3 regions of the Massilia forsythiae genome follow, and region 1 is predicted to be linked to each of the others. Evidence: predicted binding sites of a transcription regulator. Region 1 holds the regulator's gene; each other region holds the start of a gene.
What was found. The regulator FNR, encoded in region 1, switches genes on or off when oxygen is low (the NO sensors DNR and NnrR bind a similar motif). The targets are predictions, from matches to a motif close to TTGATNNNNATCAA.
Positions count from the first base shown of each region.

Region 1 (7,531 bases):
TCAAGCCCGACGCCGCCAACAACGTGCTGGTCACTTCGCTGGCCCAGCGCAGCGAAAAACTGGCCGACCTGGCGCCGCAGGCGCGCGAGCGCGCCGTCGCCGACGCCACCCGCATCGTCGATGCCAGGATCATCCCGGCCTACCGCCGCGTGCAAGCCTTCATGGCCGAACTGCATCCGGCGACCTCCGACGCGGCCGGCATCTCGCGCCTTCCGGACGGCGCCGCGGCCTACCAGCAGGCGCTCAGGACCTACACGTCGACCACCCTCACGGCCGCCGAGATCCATGCCATCGGCCTGCGCGAGGTGGCGCGCATCGAAGGCGAGATGGACCGCCACCTGCGCGCGCTCGGCTACGCCGGCGGCAGCGTCGAGGAGCGCATGAAACAGCTGGACGCGAGTTTCCAGCCGAAAGGAGAAGGCGACCCGCGCCCGGTGCTGCTGCAGCAGTACGCGGCGATGGTCAAGGACGCCGAGCGCCGCAGCGACGCCGTCTTCAACCTGAAGCCGCGCGCGCCGATCGAGGTACGGCGCGAGCCGCCGCTGACCGAAGCCTCGGCCGCCGCCCATTACTCGCTGCCGGCGCCGGACGGCAGCCGTCCCGGCATCTTCTGGGTGCCGATGCGCGGCCCGACCTTCGACATGATCCGCATGCGCAGCCTGTCCTACCACGAGGCGGTGCCGGGTCACCACTTCCAGCTGGCGATCCAGCAGGAACAGACCAGCCTGCCGAAGTTCCGCGCCCAGCGCATCTTCGGCGGCGGCAGCGCCCACAGCGAAGGCTGGGCGCTGTATGCCGAGCGTCTGGCGGTGGAACAGAACTGGTACGCGGGCGACGTGCCCGGTTTGCTGGGCGCGCTCGGCTCCGAACTGTTCCGCGCGCGCCGCCTGGTGGTCGACACCGGCCTGCACACCAAGGGCTGGACCCGCCAGCAAGCGATCGACTATGGCATCGGCGCGCAGGAGGTCGAGCGCTACGTGGCCTGGCCGGGGCAGGCCAACGCCTACATGATCGGCATGCTGCGCATCGTCGACCTGCGCGCGAAAGCACAGCGCGAACTGGGCGACAGGTTCTCGCTGCCGGCCTTCCACGACGTGGTGCTGCGCAACGGTTCGGTGCCGCTGGATGTGCTGGGGGAAGTCGTCGACCGCTGGATCGCGGTGCAGAAGAGGTCGTAAGCTGGCAGGGTGCCGGCTGCCGCCGACGCGGCGGCGCTGCATGTCATGCAAACCGTTGCGGGAGATTGTCATGCTCAGCCAGCGCACCGCGACCGGCGCCGATCTCGATGCCTTGTGGGACCTGCGCACGCGCGCGGTCCGCATCAGTTGCGCCACGCACTATCCGTCCGCCGTGATCGCCGCCTGGAGCGCGGCGTCGCCGCCGCCGAGCCTGGCGCAATTGACGCTTGCCGGCAGCGTGCTGCTGATGCGGCGCGGCGAGCGCCTGGCCGGCTTCGGCGCGCTCGACCTGGAGACCGGCGAAGTCGATGCCTTGTTCGTCGACCCCGACTGCCAGGGCGGCGGCATCGGCCGCGCCCTGCTGGACGCGCTGGAAGCGATGGCGCGCGAGGCCGGCCTGGCGCGTCTGTTCCTGTCGGCGTCGTTGAACGGGACGCCTTTCTATCGCCGCGCCGGATTTACGGCCTTGCGCGAGCAATGGCACGAGCACCATAGCGGAATCGTCATCAGATGTGTGCTGATGGAAAAAGATTTAATGATTCGTATAAAGCCTGTTATCTGAAAATGACAATAAGAATTCCCGATAATAAATAAACATGCATAATTGATCATTGGGTCATTTTGAATGCTTACATGTGGTTACATCTGTTTAGATTAAATTACTTTAGATTGATAAATACATTTTCCAGTGAAACTGTTATTTACTCTATTTAATAGTCTATTCAATCACACAATGCCCATCTCGAATCTGCGTGTCCTGAGTGCCATTCTGGCATCTTCCTTCGCCTTGCCATCCTTTGCGAGCACCCTGTCTGTCGGACCCGGCAAGACCTATGCCGCACCATGCGCCGCCATTGCCCGCGCCGCGGCGGGCGATACCATCGAAATCGCCGGCGGCATGACGTATTCCGGCGATGTCTGCGCCATCGGCAAGAACAACCTGACGATTCGCGGCGTCAACGGCCGCGCACGCATCGACGCCGCGGGTGCCAACGCCCAGGGCAAGGGCACCTGGGTCGTCATCGGAAACAATGTGGTTATCGAAAACGTCGAGATGTTCGGCGCCAAGGTGCCGGACCAGAATGGCGCCGCGCTGCGCCTGGAAGGCACCAATTTCACCCTGCGCGGCAGCTTCATTCACGATAATGAAAACGGCATCCTGGCCGGTGCGAATACCGCCAGCAATATTCTCATCGAGACCACGGACTTCGGCCATAACGGTAATGGCACCGGTTATACGCATAATGTCTATATCGGCAATGTGGCAAGCCTGACATTCCGCGCCAATTATTCGCACGATGCGAATGGCGGCCATGACCTGAAATCGCGCGCGATCCTGAATACCATCGTCTACAACCGCTTTTCCAGTACGCCCGACGGTCAGACCGGCACCACGGCCAGCGGCAAGCCATCCTATGAAATCGACTTGCCGAATGCGGGCACGTCGTACGTCATCGGCAACGTGATCGAGCAACCGGCCGGCAGCGCCAATCAAACCATGCTCGCCTACGGCGAGGAGGGCGTCACGAATCCGGGCCAGGACCTGTATGTGGTCAACAACACCTTCCTGAACGACGACACGTCCGGCGGTACCTTCGTCATGCCCGGTTCCGGCGTGACCAAGCCGGTGCTGCTGCAAAACAACATCTTTGCAGGCATCGGCACGATGAGCAGCCAATCCGGTTCGCTGGACCGGACCAACTACCGCTCCATCGCCCCCGGGTTCGTCAACCGCATCGCCTACGACCTGCACCCGATCGCCAGCGCGCTGATCGTCGACGCCGGCTCCGCCCCCGGCTTGTCGGCCAGCGGCTTCGCCCTGGCGCCGACGGCGCAGTACGTGCACGCCGCTTCCAGCGAAACGCGCACGGTGTCGGGCAGCATCGATATCGGCGCCTATGAAGCGGTCGCGGCCGTGACCACCACGCCGACTGTGACCTGGACCACCTGCGCCAGCGAAAACGGCGTCTGCCGCTTCTCCGGCACGACGCAGGTGCGCTACGGCGCCAACAACGCGTACGTCACGAAGACCGCGACCGGTTCCATCGCCTGCAACAATGCGACCTTCGGCGATCCGGCGCCGAACGTGGTGAAGTCGTGCCAGTACGCGCGCTAGGCCCTAAACCCTAGGCCATCGGACTGCATTGCTCGGTGCCGGCCGCCATCGCCTTCAGGCGCGCCGGTTCCAGCAAGGTGACTTCGCGCTTGTCCACCTGTAGCAGTCCCATCTTCCTGAAGCGCGACAGCAGCCGGCTGATGCTCTCGATGGTCAGCCCGAGGTAATTGCCGATGTCCTCGCGCGACATCCGCAATTGAAAGCGGGTCGCCGAATAGCCGCGCGTGGCGTAGCGCGCCCCCAGGTTCACCAGGAACACGGCGAAGCGCTGCTCGGCGCGCATGTTCCCGAGCAAGAGCATCACGTTCTGCTCGCGCGTGATTTCCTGGCTCATCATGCGGTGGAAGTGGCGCAGCAGGGCCGGCACCTGGCCGAACATCTCTTCCAGGTTGGCGAACGGGATCTCGCAGACTTCGCTGTCTTCCAGCGCCACCGCGTCGCAATGGTGGCGGTCGCCGCTGATGGCGTCCATGCCCAGCAGCTCGCCGGCCATCTGGAAGCCGGTGATCTGCGCCTCGCCGGCGGCGTTGATCTGGTAGGTCTTGAAGTGGCCGAAACGCACCGCGTACAGGCTGCGGAACGGGTCGCCTGCCTTGTACAGATGTTCGTCGCGCGCCAGCCGGCGACGGCGGCCGATGATCTTGTCGAGGCGGTCGATGTCGGCGTCTTCCAGGCCCATGGGCAGGCACAGCTGGTGCATGCTGCAGTTGGCGCAACTGACCTTCAGCGCACCGACATTCAACGGCGTGTCCGTCTGGACGGGCGAGCGTTCGGCAGGGGAGGCGGCGTGGGTCATGGCGGGCGCTCGGTGGACGTTGGGGGAGCTCGAGGAGCGTAAACACCGGGAATTATAGCTTTCCAGAACCGGTGATGAGCGAACAGCCATGTACAGCCTGGTGGATGCTTGCCACAAATACCAGCTGCTGTGGTATTTCTCCCGCTTTTTGCCACGTCATCGAGTTGCATTCGATAGAACGCGCTTGACGAATTTTTCTTGTTGCTCAGATGGTAACAGTTTTTATACTGAATTTATTTCGATGTCTGCTATGACCCTAAACAGACCTTCACCAATTGGAGCGGAAACGCCCCTGCGGCAATTATTGCAAGAGCATGGAGATAAGCTAGATGCACGTTACAAGCAACGTAAGTGAATCAGTTGCGAAAACCGCACTTGCTACGGTAGACCATCCCTTGCATGCTGAAGTAATCGGCTGGGCAAACTGCGCGAGTGACGTTTTCACACAACCGAAGAGCTTCGTTGATCGCGCGCGCTTTTCCGATCAAGACAGAAGTTTCCTGCACCAGGCTCTGGATGGAGTGCCAACGGTTCTAGTAGTGGCCTATTGGACGTCACCGGACAAGTCCGAGCCGATGTCAGGTTGCGGGAAACTATATTCCTTCCTTCTTCATCCTGAGACCTTCGCAGTTATTCAAACTGACATCAGCAAATGGCGCTCATGATTTATCGGGTAAGTATCGCCAAGATTGAAATGGCCACGGTCTGCTTCGGGGCAACTCCAGCCGTCCTGACGCACATTTCTGTAATCCTCCCGATCATGCTGCCTGACGCAGTCATCTAACCCTTTCGTTCGACAACCCGCGTCTCAGCCGGCATCGCGTGCTGCTCCCCGACGTCCACCGATGTGCTTCCCGGTCCAAGCCCCCTGGCCGACGCGCGGTGCGCCGCCCACGCATGTCCGACGATGATCTTGACCGCCGCCATCAAGGGCACCGACAGGAAAATCCCGGCGACGCCGCCGATCTCATCCCCGACCAGCAAACCGACGATGACCAGCAGCGGCGAGACCTCGACGCCCTCGCTCATCAGGTAGGGATTCAGCACGTAATCCTGGAACACGCGGTAGCCGACGATGAAGCCGGACAGCAACAGCAGACTGTCGAAGCCGGTCACCGCCGCGATGGCGACGCTGCCGACCAGCGCGACGAGCGGTCCCACGAAGGGGATGAATTCCAGCACCGCCGCCACGGCGGCGAGCACCAGTGCATACGACACGCCCATCAGGGAAAAGGCAGTGCCGTAGGCCACCAGGGTCGACAGCGACAGCAGCAGCAGCGCGCGCACGTATTTCGACAGCGTGAAGCTGAGGTCGTTGGTGATCTTGCCCCACAGCGCCGCATACCGCGGCGTCATCCAGCCCAGGACCGTCGTGCGCATGCCCGGTCCTTCCTTGATCAGCAGGAAGCTCAGGATCGGCACCAGCACCAGATAGATCAGGTTGCTGGCCGCGTACAGCACGGTGGTGCCGACGCGCTTGGCGATCGGCACCACCGTGCCCGAGCCTTCCTGGAACTGTTCCTGCAAAAAGCCGATGATCCGGGGGCGAAACGATTCCAGGAAGCGCGGCAACGGGACCTTGTTGAGTGCATTCGGGTCTTTCACCAGTTCGGGAATCTTCTGGCCGAGGTGGGTGGCTTGGTCGACGATGCGCGGACCGAGCAGGGCGCTGGCGATGGCGATCACGCTGATGACGATGGCGAACCCCAGGGCGATCGACACGGTCTGCGGCACTTTTTTCGGCAGCGTGCGTTCCAGCAGGCCGATCAGCGGATACATCAGGTAGCTGAAAAAGACCGCGAACACGACCACCAGCAGGGTACCGCGCGCGACGTACGCGGCATACATCAGCAACAACATGAACGACGCGGTCCACACCACACGGGCGGTGCGCAAGTCGAGACCAAGCATGACGACTCCAGGAAATAGATGGGCAAAGGCCGTGCGGCCTTTTGTCAGGTTTGCAAGCTTACCCGGAATCGGGATGGGCCGGGTGTCGGGGAGAGTGCCGGCATGCCGGCCATGCAAGCGTGCGTGGCTCGTCCGCCGCGCGATCCATGCTAGATTCCGCACTCCACCACCACGGAGAGAGCATGTTCGGCTTGGAAGCTTTGGACCTGGCGCGCATCCAGTTCGCATTCACGATGTCGTTCCACATCCTGTTCCCGGCCATCACCATCGGCCTGGCCAGCTACCTGGCCGTGCTCGAACTGTGCTGGCTCAAGACCAGGCGCCAGGTGTTCGTCGACCTGTACCACTTCTGGCTGCGCATCTTCGCGGTCAACTTCGGCATGGGCGTGGTGTCGGGCATCGTCATGGCCTACCAGTTCGGCACCAACTGGAGTTTTTTTTCCGAATACGCCGGCAGCATCACCGGGCCGCTGCTGGCCTACGAGGTATTGACCGCGTTCTTCCTGGAAGCCGGTTTCCTCGGCGTGATGCTGTTCGGCTGGACCAAGGTCGGCCCCGGCCTGCACTTCCTGGCCACCTGCATGGTGGCGCTCGGCACGCTGATCTCGACCACCTGGATCCTCGGCGCCAACAGCTGGATGCAGACGCCGCAGGGCTACGCCATCGAGGCCGGGCGCATGGTGCCGGTGGACTGGCTGGCCATCGTCTTCAACCCGTCGTTCCCGTACCGCCTGGCGCACATGGCGATCGCCGCCTTTCTTTCCACCGCGCTGTTCGTCGGCGCCTCCGCGGCATGGCACCTGCTGCGCGGGCGCGACGCGCCGGCGGTGCGCACCATGTTTTCGATGGCGATGTGGATGGTGCTGGCGGTGGCGCCGGTCCAGGCGCTGGTGGGCGACATGCACGGCCTGAACACGTTGCAGCACCAGCCGGCCAAGATCGCCGCCATGGAAGGGCACTGGCAGAACGAGGGCGATGCGCCGCTGCCGCTGCTGCTGTTCGGCATCCCGTCGATGCGGGACGAGGAAACGAAGTATGCGGTCGGCATCCCGCGCGTGGGCAGCTGGATCCTCACGCACACCTGGGGCGGGCAGATCAAGGGGCTCAAGGCGTTTCCGAGACAGGACCGGCCGAATTCGCTGATCGTGTTCTGGAGCTTCCGCGCCATGGTCGGCCTCGGGCTGCTGATGATCGCGCTCGGGCTGTGGGGCGCCTGGTCGCGCTGGAAGGGGAGGCTGTATTCGTCGCGTCCGTTCCTGCGCATGGCCATGTGGATGGGGCCGGCGGGCTTGCTGGCGGTGCTGGCCGGCTGGATCACCACCGAGGTCGGGCGCCAGCCGTGGGTGGTGTACGGCGTGCTGCGCACGGCGGACGCGGTGTCGAAACACGGCGCGGCGCCGCTGGCGCTGACGCTCGGCCTGTTCGTCGTCGCCTACGTGTTCGTGTTCGGGGTCGGCATCGCCTACGTGCTGCGGCTGGTGCGCAAGGGCCCGCAGGCGTTCGACCTGAAGCGCGCCGCCCAGGGCGGAC
Region 1 is NZ_CP051685.1:4,146,888-4,154,418, forward strand. It holds gene HH212_RS17640 (DUF885 domain-containing protein) at 1-1,178, shown strand, start outside; gene HH212_RS17645 (GNAT family N-acetyltransferase) at 1,249-1,740, shown strand; gene HH212_RS17650 (right-handed parallel beta-helix repeat-containing protein) at 1,912-3,294, shown strand; gene fnr (fumarate/nitrate reduction transcriptional regulator Fnr) at 3,305-4,090, opposite strand; gene HH212_RS17660 (hypothetical protein) at 4,179-4,445, shown strand; gene HH212_RS17665 (AI-2E family transporter) at 4,871-6,001, opposite strand; gene HH212_RS17670 (cytochrome ubiquinol oxidase subunit I) at 6,184-7,531, shown strand, end outside.

Region 2 (7,531 bases), 2.6 Mb from region 1:
AGTCGCGCAGCTGGAAGCCCAGGCCGTAGGCGGCGAAGTTGGGGCGGGTGCCGGCCAGTTTCGGATTTGGCTCGGCGATGCGCATCGGCGTCTGCGCGGTCCACAGTTCGCGCGCCTGCTTGTCGCTGAACAGGCGGCGTTCCTTGCCGTCCGCATTCTTGCCCAGGCTGCCGCCGGCCAGCAGCACGTTCATCCAGCGCGCGATGTCCTCGGCATTGGTGTTGATGCCGACCGCGCCCACCGCGTTCGCCACCGGCATCGATTTCACGGCGGCGATCTTGCCGTCGATCTTGCTGTGCGGGCTGGCCAGGTCCGGGTTGCCGGCGTTTTCCGCCAGGCTGGTGGTCGTGGTCGCCATGCCGACCGGGGTCAGGATGCGCTCGCGGATCGTTTCTCCCCAGGTCTTGCCGGACTTCGCGGCGACGATCTTGCCGGCCACGATGTACAGCAAATTGTCGTAGGCATAGCTGCTGCGAAAGCTGGTGCTGGGCGCGATGAAGCGCAGCTTGTGGATGATCTCGTCGGTCGAGAAATTCGTGGTCGGCCACCACAGCAGGTCGCCCGCGCCCAGGCCCAGGCCGCTGCGGTGGGTGAGCAGGTCGCGCACCGTCATCTCGTGGGTGACGTAGGCGTCGTACATCTGGAAATCGGGCAAATGCTTGGTGACCGGATCGTCCCAGGCCAGCTTGCCCTCGTCGACCAGCATCGCCAGCGCGGCGGCGGTGAACGCCTTCGAGTTCGACGCGACCTCGAACAGCGTCTTGCCGTCCACCCTGGCCGGCTCGCCCAGCTTGCGCACGCCGAAGCCCTGGGCTGCCACGACGTTACCGTCCTTGACCACGGCAATGGCGATGCCCGGCACGTCGAACAGCTGCATGGTGCGGGTGACGTCGGCGGCCAGGGTGGCGTCGGCAACCGGGGCCGATGCGGCGGCGGACTGCATGGCCGGCGCCGCTTGGGGCCGGGCGAATGCGGTGCTGGCGAGGGGGGCGGCGGCGGCGGAATAGGCGATCAGGACTGCTGCGGCGATGCGTTTCATGGAATGCGCTCTCGGATGTCTCGTGGGGCGGGCACGCCGGACGGCGCGCGATGGGCGAGCGCAGGATAGCACTTAAGCTGATGCGGGGAAAGGAAGGATGCCGCCTACACCTTGGCACCCAGCCTGGCAGTCATCTCGCCAATAACGATGTGGATAATGCAGCGCAGCAGCCGCAATTCCCCGGCAAGGGACGCTCGCGCCCCTTCCGGCAAACAGCTGTTCTTGATCTCGATGGCCTCGTACAGCGCCTGGGCTTGCGGTTTGATCTGCTCGACCATCCGAGTCAGTTCACGCATGACCGTCGCCTTGCCCAGGCCCAGCCGGACGCCGGATTCCAGCAACATCGCTCGGGTGATGTCGCCAAAATACCTGGCGCCTTGCGGCGGTAGCGCCATCTCGACCTGCGGCCAGGCCGCCCTCTCCCCTGCCATCGCCGCCGTGGCATACACGGCGGTGCTGAGCAGGTCGTAGCTCGGCGCGATTTCGATACCGGCAGACGACACCAGGAATGAAACGTTCTTGAGATGGTTGTCGCCGTTGCCGACCAGTCCGGTCGAAACGATCGATCAGGTAGACGGGTTGCGGACAGTAGTGCCGATGCACCTTCGGCACGGGCAACCCGAGGCTGTCGGCCAGGCGCATCACGAAATACTCGTTGATGACAGACGCCGGATAATCTCCCGTCGGATGATCCGGTTTGAGGATATGCGTCGAAACGTCGCCCGGCAGCGGTTCGTACAGCCGGCCATTGCGATACACGACGGGAAGCTTGTGCTGGGCACCGGCCAAGGACATGTGCTTGGGGGCGTCGTGGCTCAGCGGCACCCGCGGCAGATTGCGAACCCGATCGGACAGCGTTTGATCCGTCAATGGCCGCAAGCCGGTCAGGGCCGCGGCAGGCTGTTGCGGATCTCGCAGCACCAGGGAGCCGGCCGATTCGGCGCCGTAGTAGGCGAGCAAACCGAACGCGTCCGCTTCCGGAATGGCGGCGTCCTTGGCCAGCACGCTGCGCAATGCTTCTTCCGGTAACAGATTATCGAAATACCATTGGACAGGACGATTACTCGCGCCGTCCCGATGCGTCGCCGCCATACGCGGCAAGGCCGGCGACAAATCGAATCCGTCCGCTGCCTGGACCCACGCCGGGTCGTAGTCGAAGGCCCACAGGTCGTTCTCTTCCCGCAAACGTCCTACCTGGACGTCGTTGATGAACACGTCCAGCACGCGCGCATCCATCATTCGCCTTCGGCTGGCGATGAGCGGCGCCGGCGGGACGGCGGACGCACCCCTTTTGCACGCAGCTTTTCCAGTTCCTCCATGGCAGCCGGAGGCACGTCCAACGCCACCTGGATGCCCAGTTCTTCCAGCAACCGCAGGACACGCCCCAGCTGGACGGTTTCCTTGCCGCGCTCGACGTCGCCGACGAATACCGCACCCAGGTTGGCGCTGCCGGCGACATCGTCCAGCCGCAGTCGGTGGGCGCGGCGGGTGGCGCGAATCAAGAGGCCGAGTTCCGCTACGGAATTAACAGGGAGGATCATTTGGGCACGTAACGATCTATGTGATGGCATATATTTTATTCCTACTCAGGCTGCCCATCCACAGAATGTATGCAATGACATATATTTTTTTAGGAGACAGTCTCACAAACAAAAAATCCATGCGATCGCATGTTTTTATCGCTGACAATGTTCAGCAGTATTCGCCATGATCTTCAAGTTCCTGGCAGGTCTCGTGCAAGCAATCAGGGCTGGTGCTGGTCCACCCACACCGGCGCCGACCACAGGATGGCGCCATCGTCCTGCGTCACCTTGGCATAGTAGAAATGCGGCCCCGGCGTGGGCGTAAAGGTGGTGTCGGGGTTCTTGGCGAACGGGGTAACGGTGCCGTTACGCCCCGGCACGCCTTGCATGAGCGCGACCGAGGCGGCGCGGCGGCCGTTGTCGCTGGCGTAGTGCACCTGCAGCGACAGCGGGCCGCTGTTGTCGAAGCGCTCGCCCATCAGGCGGCCGTTGGCGGTGAGCACCAATTGCGCGTGCTTGTCCATGGTGGCGAACACGCGCCGCGCGCGCAGCGCGTCGAGGAAACTGGCGCGCGTGAGCGGCACGCCGTTCGGGACCAGCACGGCGCTGCGGTTCGAATACGAGGCGCCCCAGTTGGCGCAGTGGTTGTCCTGGTTGCTGCTGAAGGCGACGTGGTAGCCTGCTTCCAGCAGCTTGTTGCAGGCCTGCTCGAAGTTGCTGCGCCGGGTTTCGGATTCGTCGTCGCGGTTGGAAAAGGCGGCGCTGTTCATCACTTCGCACAGGGCCATGGCGGCGTCGCCATCTGCGGTGTAGGCCAGCGGCTTGCCGTCGATGACGAACTGGCCGCCCGTGGCCGGGTGGTTGAACTGGCCGACCCAGCCGCGCTGGCGCATCAGCGTGTACAGGGCGGCGTAGTCGCCGCGTGCGGTGGCGGTGTCGGCCAGCAGGTCGCCCTTGGCGGTCTGTTCCCAGCCGAGCAGTTCGTCGGTGTTGAAGATGTTCAGGTGGCCGCCCTTGCTGATCACGCCCCACTCCAGGCCGTACAGGGCCAAGAAGCCGGGGTTGGCGGCGCTGAAGTCGCGCGCGGTCTGCAGGCCGGCGTGGTACAGGCGTTTTGCTTTGGCCGGGTCGGCGTCGCTCTTGGTGCCGTCCGAGCCGTCGTACATGTGGTTGTGCTCGGACACCATCAGGAAATCCAGGCCGCGATCGCGCGCGTACGGGTAGGCGGCGGCCGGGCCGTAGGGCGCGCTCTGTGGCTCCTGCGCGCCCTTGCACTCGCTTAATGGCGCGCCGCCGTCGCTGTCGCCGGTCTGGCTGTGCAGGTTGCCGTAATAGACGGTGTACGGCAGCGCGGACGGCGCCGGTGCGGCATCGGGAGATTGCACCGTATGGCCGGTCGGCAGCGGCTGGAAGGCCGGCAACGCTGGCGCCGGGATGGCGCCGACGCCGATGTCCCAGGATTGCTCGACGTCCTCGGCGGCGTCGCCGCTGCCGGTGGATGCCCCCATGCGCACGCGGTAGATGCCGGGCGCCGCCGGGCGGCCGTCGACCAGGCCGGGCCAGCGCACCGTCACGTCGAGCGGCTGGCCGGTCAGTGTCAGTGCGCCCTGCCAGGTGGCGACCACGCGGCCGCTAGGTGCCAGCAGGTCGAGCTGCCAGCGCGCGACGCGTGGTGCGGCCAGGCCGGGGTACTCGAAGGACAAGGTGAAGGTGCGCGCATCCGGCTGGGCGCGGCTGGTGGCGTCGCCGGCATACGGCGCGAGCAGGGTGGCTTCGAATTCGCTGTGTTCGTGCTGGACGACCGCAGCCGGCCCGCTGGAGGAACCGGCGCTGGCGCCGGGCACTACCGGGGCGGCGCCGGCGGCAAGGGTGAGCAGGCTGGCCGCAGCCAGCAGCGCTGGCCGGGACAGGAAGAAAGCGAACAGGAATGAGGTTTTCATGATGCAATTTTTACAATTGCATCGATTTCCACGTTGATGCGTGGATCATTCCTAAATTAAATAATTACTAATTAGTTGACAAAAATGAATATCTTTCGAAACGGCTGCGCCTGCGATGGCGGACGGTATAGGAAATGGTGTTCCGCCCACCGCCGCCCGTCCAGGCTCACCTCATCACGACGGTTCCATCATTTCGCCACCGTGATGTCGCTTCCCTGCGGCGCGGTAGCCGCCAAGGACGCGCCGCCATCCGCCACCACCAGCACCACCTCGTGCCGGCGGCCGTCGTCCACCAGCGCGATCGACGCGCCTTCCTGCGCCACGCCGTCCACGCTCAGCGACGCCGCGCTGCCCCTGCGCACGTCGATGGCGTAGGTACTGCCGCGGTAGCGGTACTGCAGCTTGAATCCGGTCCAGTCCGCGGGCATTTGTGGCGCCAGCGCCAGGCGTTCGCCGGTGCGCTCCACGCCCAGCAGCGATTCCACCACCAGGCGGTACATCCAGCCGGCCGAGCCGGTGTACCAGCTCCAGCCGCCGCGGCCCACGTGCGGCGTCACCGCGTACACGTCGGCCGTCATCACGTACGGCTCCGCCTTGTACACGGCGCAGGCTTCGCGGCTGGCGGCGTGGTTGACCGGATTGATCATGTCGAACAGTTCCCAGGCGCGCTCGGTCTGGCCCAGGCGAGCAAAAGCCATCGCGGTCCAGATGGCGGCGTGGGTGTACTGGCCGCCGTTCTCGCGCACGCCCGGCACGTAGCCGCGGATGTAGCCGGGGTTCAGCACACCCTTGTCGAACGGCGGGTCGAGCAGCTGGATCAGGCCTGCGTCACGGCGCACCAGGCGCGCATCCACCGCCGCCATCGCGCCTTTGACGCGCTCGGGGTCGGCGGCGCCGGACAGCACACCCCAGCTCTGCGAGATCGAGTCGATCTGGCACTCGTCGTTCTGCTGCGAGCCGAGCGGCGTGCCGTCGTCGAAGTAGGCGCGCCGGTACCATTCGCCGTCCCAGGCGTTTTCCTCGATGTTATGCGACAGCACCTGGGCGGCGCTGCGGCAGGTGGTGGCAAAGCCGTAGTCGGCGCGGCGGTCGGCCAGTTCGGCAAAGCGCTGCAAGACTTCATACAGGAAGAAGCCGAGCCACACGCTTTCCCCCTTCCCTTCGTTGCCGACCCGGTCCATGCCGTCGTTCCAGTCGCAGGTGCCGATCAGCGGCAGGCCGTGCGCGCCGAAGTCCAGCGCGTGGCGGATCGCGCGCACGCAGTGCTCGTACAGGCTGGCCTGCTCGTTCGATTGCGCCGGCAGGTCGTACAGCGATTCCTCTTCCTGCTTCAACTGGCGCGATTCGATGAAGGGCGCGACTTCGTCCAGCAGCGCCCAATCGCCGGTGACGGTGACGTAGCGGTGCGCCGCCAGCGGCAGCCACAGGTAGTCGTCCGAGCAGTGGGTGCGCACGCCGCGCCCGGTGGGCGGGTGCCACCAGTGCTGCACGTCGCCCTCGACGAACTGGTGGCCGGCGAACAGCAGCAGGTGGTCGCGCAGCAGTTCCGGGCGGGTGTGCACGGTGGCCATCGCATCCTGCAGCTGGTCGCGGAAGCCGTAGGCGCCGCCCGACTGGTAGTAGCCGCTGCGCGCCCACATGCGGCAGGCGATGGTCTGGTACATCAGCCAGCCGTTGGCGATGGCGTCCAGCGCCGGTTCCGGCGTCTCGACGCGGATCGCGCCCAGGGTCTCGTCCCACCAGTCGCGCACCTTGGCGAGATCCGCCGCCGGCACGCCGGCGCCGCCGTGGCGCTGGACCATGCCGGTCGCGTCCAGGTTGCGGCGGCCGCCCACGCCCAGCATGAACACCAGTTCCTGCTCTTCGCCCGGCTGCAGTTCGATGGCCGCCTGCAGCGCGGCGCACGGGTCGAGCGCGGCGCCGCTGCGGCCCGAGAGGCCGGCGCGTTCCAGCGCGGCCGGATTCGCCAGGCTGCGGTTGCGGCCGATGAACTCGGTGCGGTCGCAGGTAAAGGCCACGTGCTCGGCGTCCAGGTGGAAGAACGCCACCCGGCCCGAGAAATCGGCGTTGTAGGCATTACGGGCGAACAGTGCGCCGCTGACCGGGTCTTGCTCCGTCACCACGTGCATCGCGGACTTGTCGCGCAGGTCGCCCAGCACCCACTCGACGTAGCCGGTCACGGACAGCTTGCGGCGCGCGGCGCTGTCGTTGCGCAGCTTGATCACCACGTATTTCAGCGGGTCGTCCAGCGCCACGTAGGTCAGCAGTTCGCTGCGGATGCCGTGCGCCGTGTGCTCGAAGGCGCTGTAGCCGAAGCCGTGGCGCGTGAGGTAGTCGCCGCCGGACGGCGCCGGCAGCGCGGTCGGCGACCAATAGGTGCCGGTCTGCTCGTCGCGTATATAGAATGCTTCGCCGCCGCGATCGGCCACCGGGTCGTTTTCCCAGGGCGTCAGGCGGAATTCATGGGCGTTCTGGTTCCAGCTGTAGGCCTGCCCCGCTTCCGAGACGATGCTGCCGAACAGCGGGCTGGCCAGCACGTTGACCCAGGGCGCCGGGGTGCGCTGCTCGGCGCCGGTGCGGATCACGTATTCGCGGCCGTCGGCGCTGAAGCCGCCGATGCCGTTGTCCAGCACCAGGCTCGGCGCCGGCTGCGGCACGGGAATATGCACGGGAGTGGGCGCCGGCGTCGTCGAGGATGCCGTGCCCGGCATCGCCGGCAGCGGCGGCTCGATCGCCAGCAGCGGCGGCAACGCCACTTTCTGCAGCGCCGCGCGGCGCAGTTGCTCGGCCAGGCTGCCGCGCTCGTCGGACAGCACCAGGCGCGCCACCGACTGCATCAGCACGCGGTCTTCGTTCGGGATCTGGTCGACGATGCGCACGAACACGCCGCCCGGGCGGTCCACCGATTGCGCGTCCAGGCCGGAGGCGATCATGCTCATGATCTGGTCGTGCAGCGCCTGGCGGTAGCCGCTGGCGTCCTCGCACCAGATCACCAGATCGACCACCAGCCCCTTCAGGCGCCAGTAGCC
Region 2 is NZ_CP051685.1:1,518,049-1,525,579, forward strand. It holds gene HH212_RS06565 (serine hydrolase) at 1-1,039, opposite strand, end outside; gene HH212_RS27685 (hypothetical protein) at 1,144-1,335, opposite strand; partial or broken gene HH212_RS27795 (hypothetical protein) at 1,480-1,542, opposite strand; partial or broken gene HH212_RS27695 (HipA N-terminal domain-containing protein) at 1,634-2,278, opposite strand; gene HH212_RS06575 (helix-turn-helix domain-containing protein) at 2,275-2,580, opposite strand; gene HH212_RS06580 (CehA/McbA family metallohydrolase) at 2,784-4,502, opposite strand; gene HH212_RS06585 (glycoside hydrolase family 94 protein) at 4,691-7,531, opposite strand, start outside.
Region 2: HH212_RS06580 (CehA/McbA family metallohydrolase) is a predicted target of FNR. The motif match lies at 4,578-4,591, and genes of this name have one in related genera.

Region 3 (7,531 bases), 2.4 Mb from region 1:
GTCGCGGATCACCTCGATCGAGCGGTTTTTCAGGCTGACCGGACGCGGTACCGGCACCAGCGCGCCGTCATGCGGGCGGAACAGCGCCAGTTCGTCGGACAGCAGGCGCCAACCGCGGCTGACCAGCGCCGCGCACAGCGTGCTCTTGCCGGAACCCGGCGGCGCCGGCAGCATCACCGCCAGGCCGTTGCGCTCGACCACGGCGGCGTGGATCATCAAAAAGGCGTGGGCGCGCGTGGAGATACACCAGTTCAAGGCCCATTCGAGCATCGGGAACGCGTGGGCTTCCGGCAAGGGCTCGAACGGCACCAGGCCGTCGACGTCGAAATGGACTTGCGGCCGGTACCAGCGGCGCACCCCGCCGGAACGGCGCAGGTGCACGTGGAAATCGGCGAACCCTTGCGCATCCTCGAGCGGATAATCGCCGTACAGCAGGGCGATGCCATCGGCGATGTACGCGATGGGCGAACGGATCAGGCTGGTGAAGGGACCGGTACGCACGGCCAGTCCGTGACCCGCCAGGCGCGTTTGCAGCTGGCTGCGGGTGAGCGATGCAACCGTCAGCATGCCAGCGTTTCGATCAGGTACAAGTGATTCATGTGCTGCAGCAGGGCGGCGGTTTCAGCGGCCAGTTCGTCGTCGGCGATGTCGAATTGCGCCTTCAGGACAGCGGCCAGCATCGCCTCGGTGGTGGGACCGTGTTGCAGCGTTAGCAACAGTTCGAGGGCGGCATCGCCGAGCAGGTGGGTGTCGCCGGACAGGTCGTTGTACAGCACGCATTCCTCGTCCCAGTGCCGGTACCGCACGGCCTGGCCCGGCCGCAGACGCCACGTATCCCCGGCCGACACAGATTAGTCCATGGTTCCGTACAGATAGCCGACGATGTCGTTGGCGTACCAGCGTTGCCCGGCCATCGGGGCGTAATAGCCCTTGGTGACCCACTCGCTCCAGACGCTGCGCAGGTTTTCGATGTTCAGGAAGTCGACGCGCCTGGACAGCACGTTCAGGTAGGCGGCCAGCATGTATTGCGCCATCTTGGTCGAATCGCACGATGCGCCTTCCAGGATGTTGCGGCAGGTAACACTTGCATAAGCGCTGCCGCGTACGCACGGGAAATGGCTGCTGAACAAATCGGTCGGCTTGCAGCCGCTCGGCCAGTTCGAGGTCGAGCACCAGCGGTCCGGCGGCAAGCCCATGCAGACCGCGTTCTGGGCGCGGTGGCTCATCTGGGTGACGGTCTTGTTCTGGCCATAGGCCGACAGTGCGGCCGACGGCGAAATGCCGCAATAGGTACAGGCCATGCCCGGCTGGCTGTGCAGGGTCAGCAGCACACCGGTGGCGCCGGCGCCGGCCCGTGCGAAGCGGCGCCGCGACCGGCCCTTGGCCGACAGCGCGGGCGCCACGGGCGCTTGCCCGTCGTTGCCGGGGACAGGATGTTCAGTTTGTTGTGCGTCGCGCTCGTCGTTTGCCACTTGAATCCTCACTCGGTTCTTTAAACAGTCGGGCAATGGACAATGCCAGATCCTGCTGAAGCAAGCAATCCTTGTGCCAACGATAAGATATTCAAGAGCAACTCTTTAAAATCAAGCGCTTAGCTGAATTGCACTTATCGTTTCGACATTACAACTGTCGTTGCTGTAAAAAAACCTGACAAAAATCAAAAGAAAGTTTCGGGAATGATCAATACGTCACCCGGACGCATCGGCACATTTGCCGAAATGTCGCCATCCTTGATCAGGTCGTCCAAACGTACATTGTACTTCTGCTGCTTGCCTTCGATGTTACGCACCAGGCTGGCGCGATTGCCGGCCGCGAACTCCGTGGTGCCGCCGACGGCGATCATGACGTCCATCAGGCTCATGTCGCGGCGATACGGCAGCGATTGCGGCTTGGCGGCCTGGCCGATCACGCGGATCTGCTCGTCGTAGGTGCCGACGAAATTCGATACCACGACGGTGACCACCGGCTGCTGGATGAACTTCGCCAGTGCCTTTTCGATGTCGCGCGCCAGTTCGGTCGAGGTCTTGCCGGATGCCGGCAAGTCTTCGACCAGCGGCGTGGTGATCTTGCCATCCGGGCGCACCGGCACCGCCATCGACACTTCCGGATTGCGCCAGACGATGATGTTGATGCTGTCGCCCGGGCCGATCAGGTAATCCGGATTGCTGGCCTGCACAGCCGGCGGCGCCGGCAGGCGCGTCGCACAACCGCCCAGCGCCAGCGTGCTCGCGGCGACCAGTGCGATTGCCGAATATTTGATCAGGTTCGCCTTGTACTTGCCCACGTCAGATCCCTTTCGTCCAGCCGCAGCCTCGATGGCGCCACGTGCCGACATCCCTAAATAAGTGTTATTAAGCCATCAACAGGCAGCTATTGTATCTCATCTGCCTATTTAGCAGACAGCGCACGATAGAAATTGTTTCTTGGTACTTATTTTTGTTGCAAAATTTCACGTACATATTTCACCGGAATCGCATAGGTGATGCCGCTGGGCGTACTGATCGCATTTTCCTTCAATCCTTTGACGAACACGGCGTTGATCACGCCGATCACCTTGCCGCTGTCCGGATCATACAAAGGGCTGCCGCTGTTGCCCGGATAGGCCGTCGCGTCGAGCTGGAAGATATTGAAGGGGGAGCGCTGCAACTGGGCGATCTGGCGCGCATCGAGCTTGTTCGATCCGAGCGCCGGCATGACCACCGGCGTGATCGCCGCCAGCGTGGCGCGGTGGGTGGCGGCATGCAGGCCCAGCACCATCCCCAGCGGATAGCCGGTAAAGGCCAGCGATTGTCCTTCGCGCCCGGCGTCGGCGTCGCCAAGGTCGAGCGCCGGCAACGGCGTCCCGGTCAAGCGCAGGTGCGCCAGGTCGTGCTGGGTATCGCGCGCCACCAGCTGGGCCTGGCGGAAGCGCACCATGTCGCCATCCGCGGTGACGATGCCGAGCTGCTCGATGTTGACGCCGTCCGGCTTGTCCTGGATTACGTGGGCATTGGTGATGACGCTGAGGCCGTCGCCCACCACGAAACCGGTGCCGACGAAGACGGTGGAGGGACTGCGGGTGCGCTCGAAGGTGCCGATGCCGACCACCGAGCGTTTGACGGCCGGGATCAGCGTGGTCAAGTCGGCCGCTTGCGGCACCGCCGGCACGACCAGCGCCAGCAGGCAGGACACCAGTAGGCACGAAACAACCCGCTTGGAGCGGCTTGCGCAACTCATGCCCTACCCTCTTCGGCAGAAACCGATGTTTCGATCAGGCACCAACCGTGCACCCCAGTCTTTGTTTTAAACATTACAATAAGCATTTGATCTTACGCATATAATTGCCGACGCAAGTCTACGCCAGAAAGCCCACGATTGCATGCTCCATGCATTGATTTTCTGCAACAAAGTAAGCAAACTCTATGGATTCAGCACAAAAAATTGCTGAAAACTAATGCCAAATATCCACGTTTCCGTTTAAACCATGGATGAAGTGTTGTAGGCAGGGCACGCCTGGCCACACTGCTCATATTTTTCTCGTGCGTAATTGCAATTGCTTCCAGTACAAGCGATCATGCGAGGTATTTGATTATTTATTGACCCAATTCAAAATGATTTGGGTCGCTTTATTGGCGAGACTGACGAGATGGCAGAAATCACAGCCGCACTTCTTAACTTCCTGAAAGCTATCGGCAAATATCGCTGGTACGCGATCGTGATCACCTGGACCGTGGCCGTCATCGGCTGGGCCGTCGTGTTGCGTCTTCCCAACCAATACGAAGCATCGGCGCGGGTATATGTCGATACCCAGAGCATCCTCAAGCCACTGCTGTCGGGCATGACGACGATGCCGAACCTGGACCAGCAGGTGATGTTCATGCGCCGCACCCTGATCAGCCGCCCGAACGTCGAGCGCCTGATGCGCATGGTCGACCTGGACGTGAAGGCCAAGGACAGCAAGCAGCACGAAAAGATCGTGGATGACCTGATGTCGCAGATCCGCATCGGCGGCACCGAGCGCGACGACATCTATACCATCACCTACGTGTCCGACAATCCGAAGCTGGGCAAGGACGTGGTGCAGTCGCTGCTGACCATCTTTTTCGAAGGCAGCTACGGCGGCAAGAAGCAGGATTCGGAAAAGGCGGTGCAATTCATCGACGACCAGATCAAGAATTACGAAGAGAAGCTGGCTGCGGCCGAGAACACCCTCAAGGAATTCAAGATCAAGAACATGGGCATGCTGCCGCGCGGCGACGGCGGCGATTTCGGCGGCCAGCTGATGGGTGCGGGCGACGCCCTCAACCAGGCGCGCCTGGAACTGTCGGAAGCCGAGCAGGCGCGCAACGCCATCAAGCGCCAGATCGCCGGCGAGCCGGCCAAGCCGGGCGCCAAGAAGATCGATCCGGCCATGCTCGACCCGGAACTGGAAGCGCGCATCGGCGCCGCCCAGAAGAACCTGGATACGCTGCGCCTGCAATACACCGAACAGCATCCGGACATCATCGCCAACCGCCGCCTGCTCGACCAGTTGCTGGCGCAGCGCGCCGACCTGGCCAAGAACGGCACCCGCAGCCTGGACCCGGGCGCCGGCTACAGCCCGATGCTGCAGCAGATGAACGTGGCGCTGTCGCAGGCCGAGGCGCGCGTGGCGTCGATGCGCGCCCGCGTCGGCGAGTATGAAACCCGCGTGGCGCGCCTGCGCGCCCAGAGCACCGAAGCGCCCGAGATCGAAGCCCAGCTGGCCCAGCTGAACCGCGACTACCAGGTCAACCGCGACAACTACCAGAAGCTGGTCGAGCGCCGCGAATCGGCGCGCCTGTCGGGCGACCTGTCGTCGGCCACCGACATGCTGAGCTTCCGCATCATCGATCCGCCGACCGTGCCCGGCCAGCCGAGCGGCCCGAACCGCCTGCGCCTGTTCTCGCTGGTGTTTGCCGGCGCGCTGGTGGCCGGCATCGCCGCGGCTTTCCTGATGAGCCAGGTGCGTCCGACCTTCATGAGCCAGGTCGCGCTGCGCGACGTCACCGGCCTGCCGGTGCTGGGCGCGATCGGCATGAACTGGACCAACGAACAAACCGTCCGCCGCAAGCGTCGCCTGATTGCCGTCGGGGTCTCGGTGCTGCTGCTGTTCGGCGCCTATGGCGCCGGCGTGGCCGCGATCCTGGTCCGCCCCACGCTTTGACCAACGCGACGATCACAAGGAGTACACCGTGAGCATTATCGAAAAAGCGGCCAGCCGGATCGAGCGCAACGCCACCGCCCTGCCCAACAGCGACACTGCGCGTGCGCTCGCGGACGCCGACAACGTGCGCGCCATCCCTGCCCATCCCGAGGCATCCGTCAGCGCTGCCCCGGCAGCCGCGCACGCGGCGCCGGCCGCCCCGGCGGCCATCCATGCCGAACGCGCGCCGCAGAAATCCTCGACCCGGCGCATCGAACTGGACCTGGCGCGCATGCGCGACCAGGGTATGGTCACCGCCGCCGGCGGCCGCACCCGCCTGCTGGAAGACTTCCGCGTCATCAAGCGCCCGCTGCTGCAGCGCGCGTTCGTCAAGCGCGCCCCCGGCGACAAGCCGGCCAACCTGATCATGGTCACCAGCTCGCTGCCGGGCGAAGGCAAGACCTACACGTCGATCAACCTGGCGATGAGCATCGCCATGGAACTGGACCACACCGTGCTGCTGGTCGACGCCGACGTCGCCCGCCCCTCGGTGCTGCGCACGCTCGGCCTGCCGCAGCAGCGCGGCCTGATGGACATGCTGGTGGACGACTCGGTCGACATGGCCGACGTCATGCTGCGTACCAACGTCGACACCCTGACCATCCTGCCGGCCGGCACCAGCACGCCGCACGCCACCGAATTCCTGGCCAGCTCCGCCATGACCAACCTGGTCCACGAGATCGCCAACCGCTATTCGGACCGTATCGTGATCTTCGATTCGCCGCCGCTGCTGCTGACCAGCGAATCGCGCGTGCTGGCTTCGCACATGGGCCAGATCGTGATGGTGGTCGAGGCGCAAACCACGACCCAGCATGCGGTCAAGGAAGCGCTGCAGCGCCTGGAAGGTTTCCCCAACGTGAATCTGATCTATAACAAGACCAGGGAATTCCCGGGCATCGAAGAAACGTATGACTATCACTACGGCTAAGACGCCGGAGGCCGTACCCTCGCGCCGGCCGTTCCTGCGGCTGGCGCCGCTGGCCGTGGCCGCCATGCTGCTGTCGGCAGAGTGCCATGCGGACTGGAAGGTCACGCCCTCGATCGACCTGCGCGAAACCTATTCCGACAACCTGGGCCTGCAGAACGACGACCTGGCCCACGGCGGCTTCGTCAGCGAAGCGGCGCCGCGCATCTCGGTGCTGGTCAACGGCCCGCGCCTGAAACTGACCGGCGAGGCACAGTGGCGCCAGTTCGCCTTCAGCGACAGCAACGACGGCAACGACGGCAACAACGGCAACGCCAACCTGCACAACAGCGAACGCCGCTACAACGTCGACGCGCAATCGGTGCTGGTCGACCAGCTGCTGTACCTGGACGGCAGCGCCAGCCGTTCGCGCCAGTCGGTGTCGGCCTTCGGCCAATTGACCGACAACGGCTATTCGGCGGCCAACAACGCCGACATCAACATCTGGCGCATCAGCCCCTACCTGCGCCACCGCTTCGGTTCCAACGCGGTGGCGACGCTGCGCCTGACGCGCGACTCGGTGGACGGCAACGTCAACGGCTACGGCGACAGCAAGGCCACCACCAAGAGCGCCGACGTGGTCAGCGGCAGCGCCTTCACCACGCTCGCCTGGAACGCCTCGTACGTACGCCAGGACCTGAGCATGACCCAGGACACCGGCGCCGGCGCGGTCGGCTCGATCGGCGACTCCTCGTACGAGACCGCCACCCTGGGCGGACGCTGGAACATCATCCCGCGCTTCGGCCTGACCGCGACCGTCGGCTACGACGACTACGAATACCCGTCGCTCAACGAAAGCACCAGCGGCAAGAGCTGGACCGGCGGCTTCGTCTGGACCCCGTCCGCGCGCACCAGCCTGCAGGCCTCGTTCGGCCGCCGCTACTTCGGCAAGACCGGTTCGCTGGCATTCAGCCACCGCATGCGGCGCAGCGTCTGGACCGCCGACTACACCGACGCGGTCACCACCACCCGCTCGCAATTCCTGTTGCCGGCCACGGTCAACACCGCGGCCATGCTGGACAACCTGTTTTCCTCGAGCTACCCGGACCCGGTGCAGCGCCAGCAGGCGGTACAGGCCTACATCGCTTCCGCCGGCCTGCCGGCCAGCCTGGCCAACAGCATCAACTACCTGACCAACCGCTACATCCGTGTAAAGCGCCTGCAGGGCGCGGTCGCGTTCCGCGGCGCCCACAGCGACCTGGTGCTGACCGTGTTTCGCGACGAGCGCACCGCGCTGTCGCTGCAGGAAAGCGACAGCCCGCTGACCGGCAACCAGCTGTCCTCGCTGAACGACAACACGCGCCAGCGCGGCGCCACCGCCAACTTCGCCTACCGCCTGTCGTCGCGCACCCAGGCCAGCGCCA
Region 3 is NZ_CP051685.1:1,723,633-1,731,163, forward strand. It holds gene HH212_RS07465 (HprK-related kinase A) at 1-567, opposite strand, end outside; gene HH212_RS07470 (HPr-rel-A system PqqD family peptide chaperone) at 561-848, opposite strand; gene HH212_RS07475 (hypothetical protein) at 852-1,472, opposite strand; gene HH212_RS07480 (XrtA/PEP-CTERM system exopolysaccharide export protein) at 1,658-2,284, opposite strand; gene HH212_RS07485 (S1 family peptidase) at 2,431-3,216, opposite strand; gene HH212_RS07490 (XrtA system polysaccharide chain length determinant) at 3,626-5,164, shown strand; gene HH212_RS07495 (XrtA-associated tyrosine autokinase) at 5,193-6,131, shown strand; gene HH212_RS07500 (TIGR03016 family PEP-CTERM system-associated outer membrane protein) at 6,112-7,531, shown strand, end outside.
Region 3: HH212_RS07490 (XrtA system polysaccharide chain length determinant) is a predicted target of FNR. The motif match lies at 3,576-3,589, and genes of this name have one in related genera.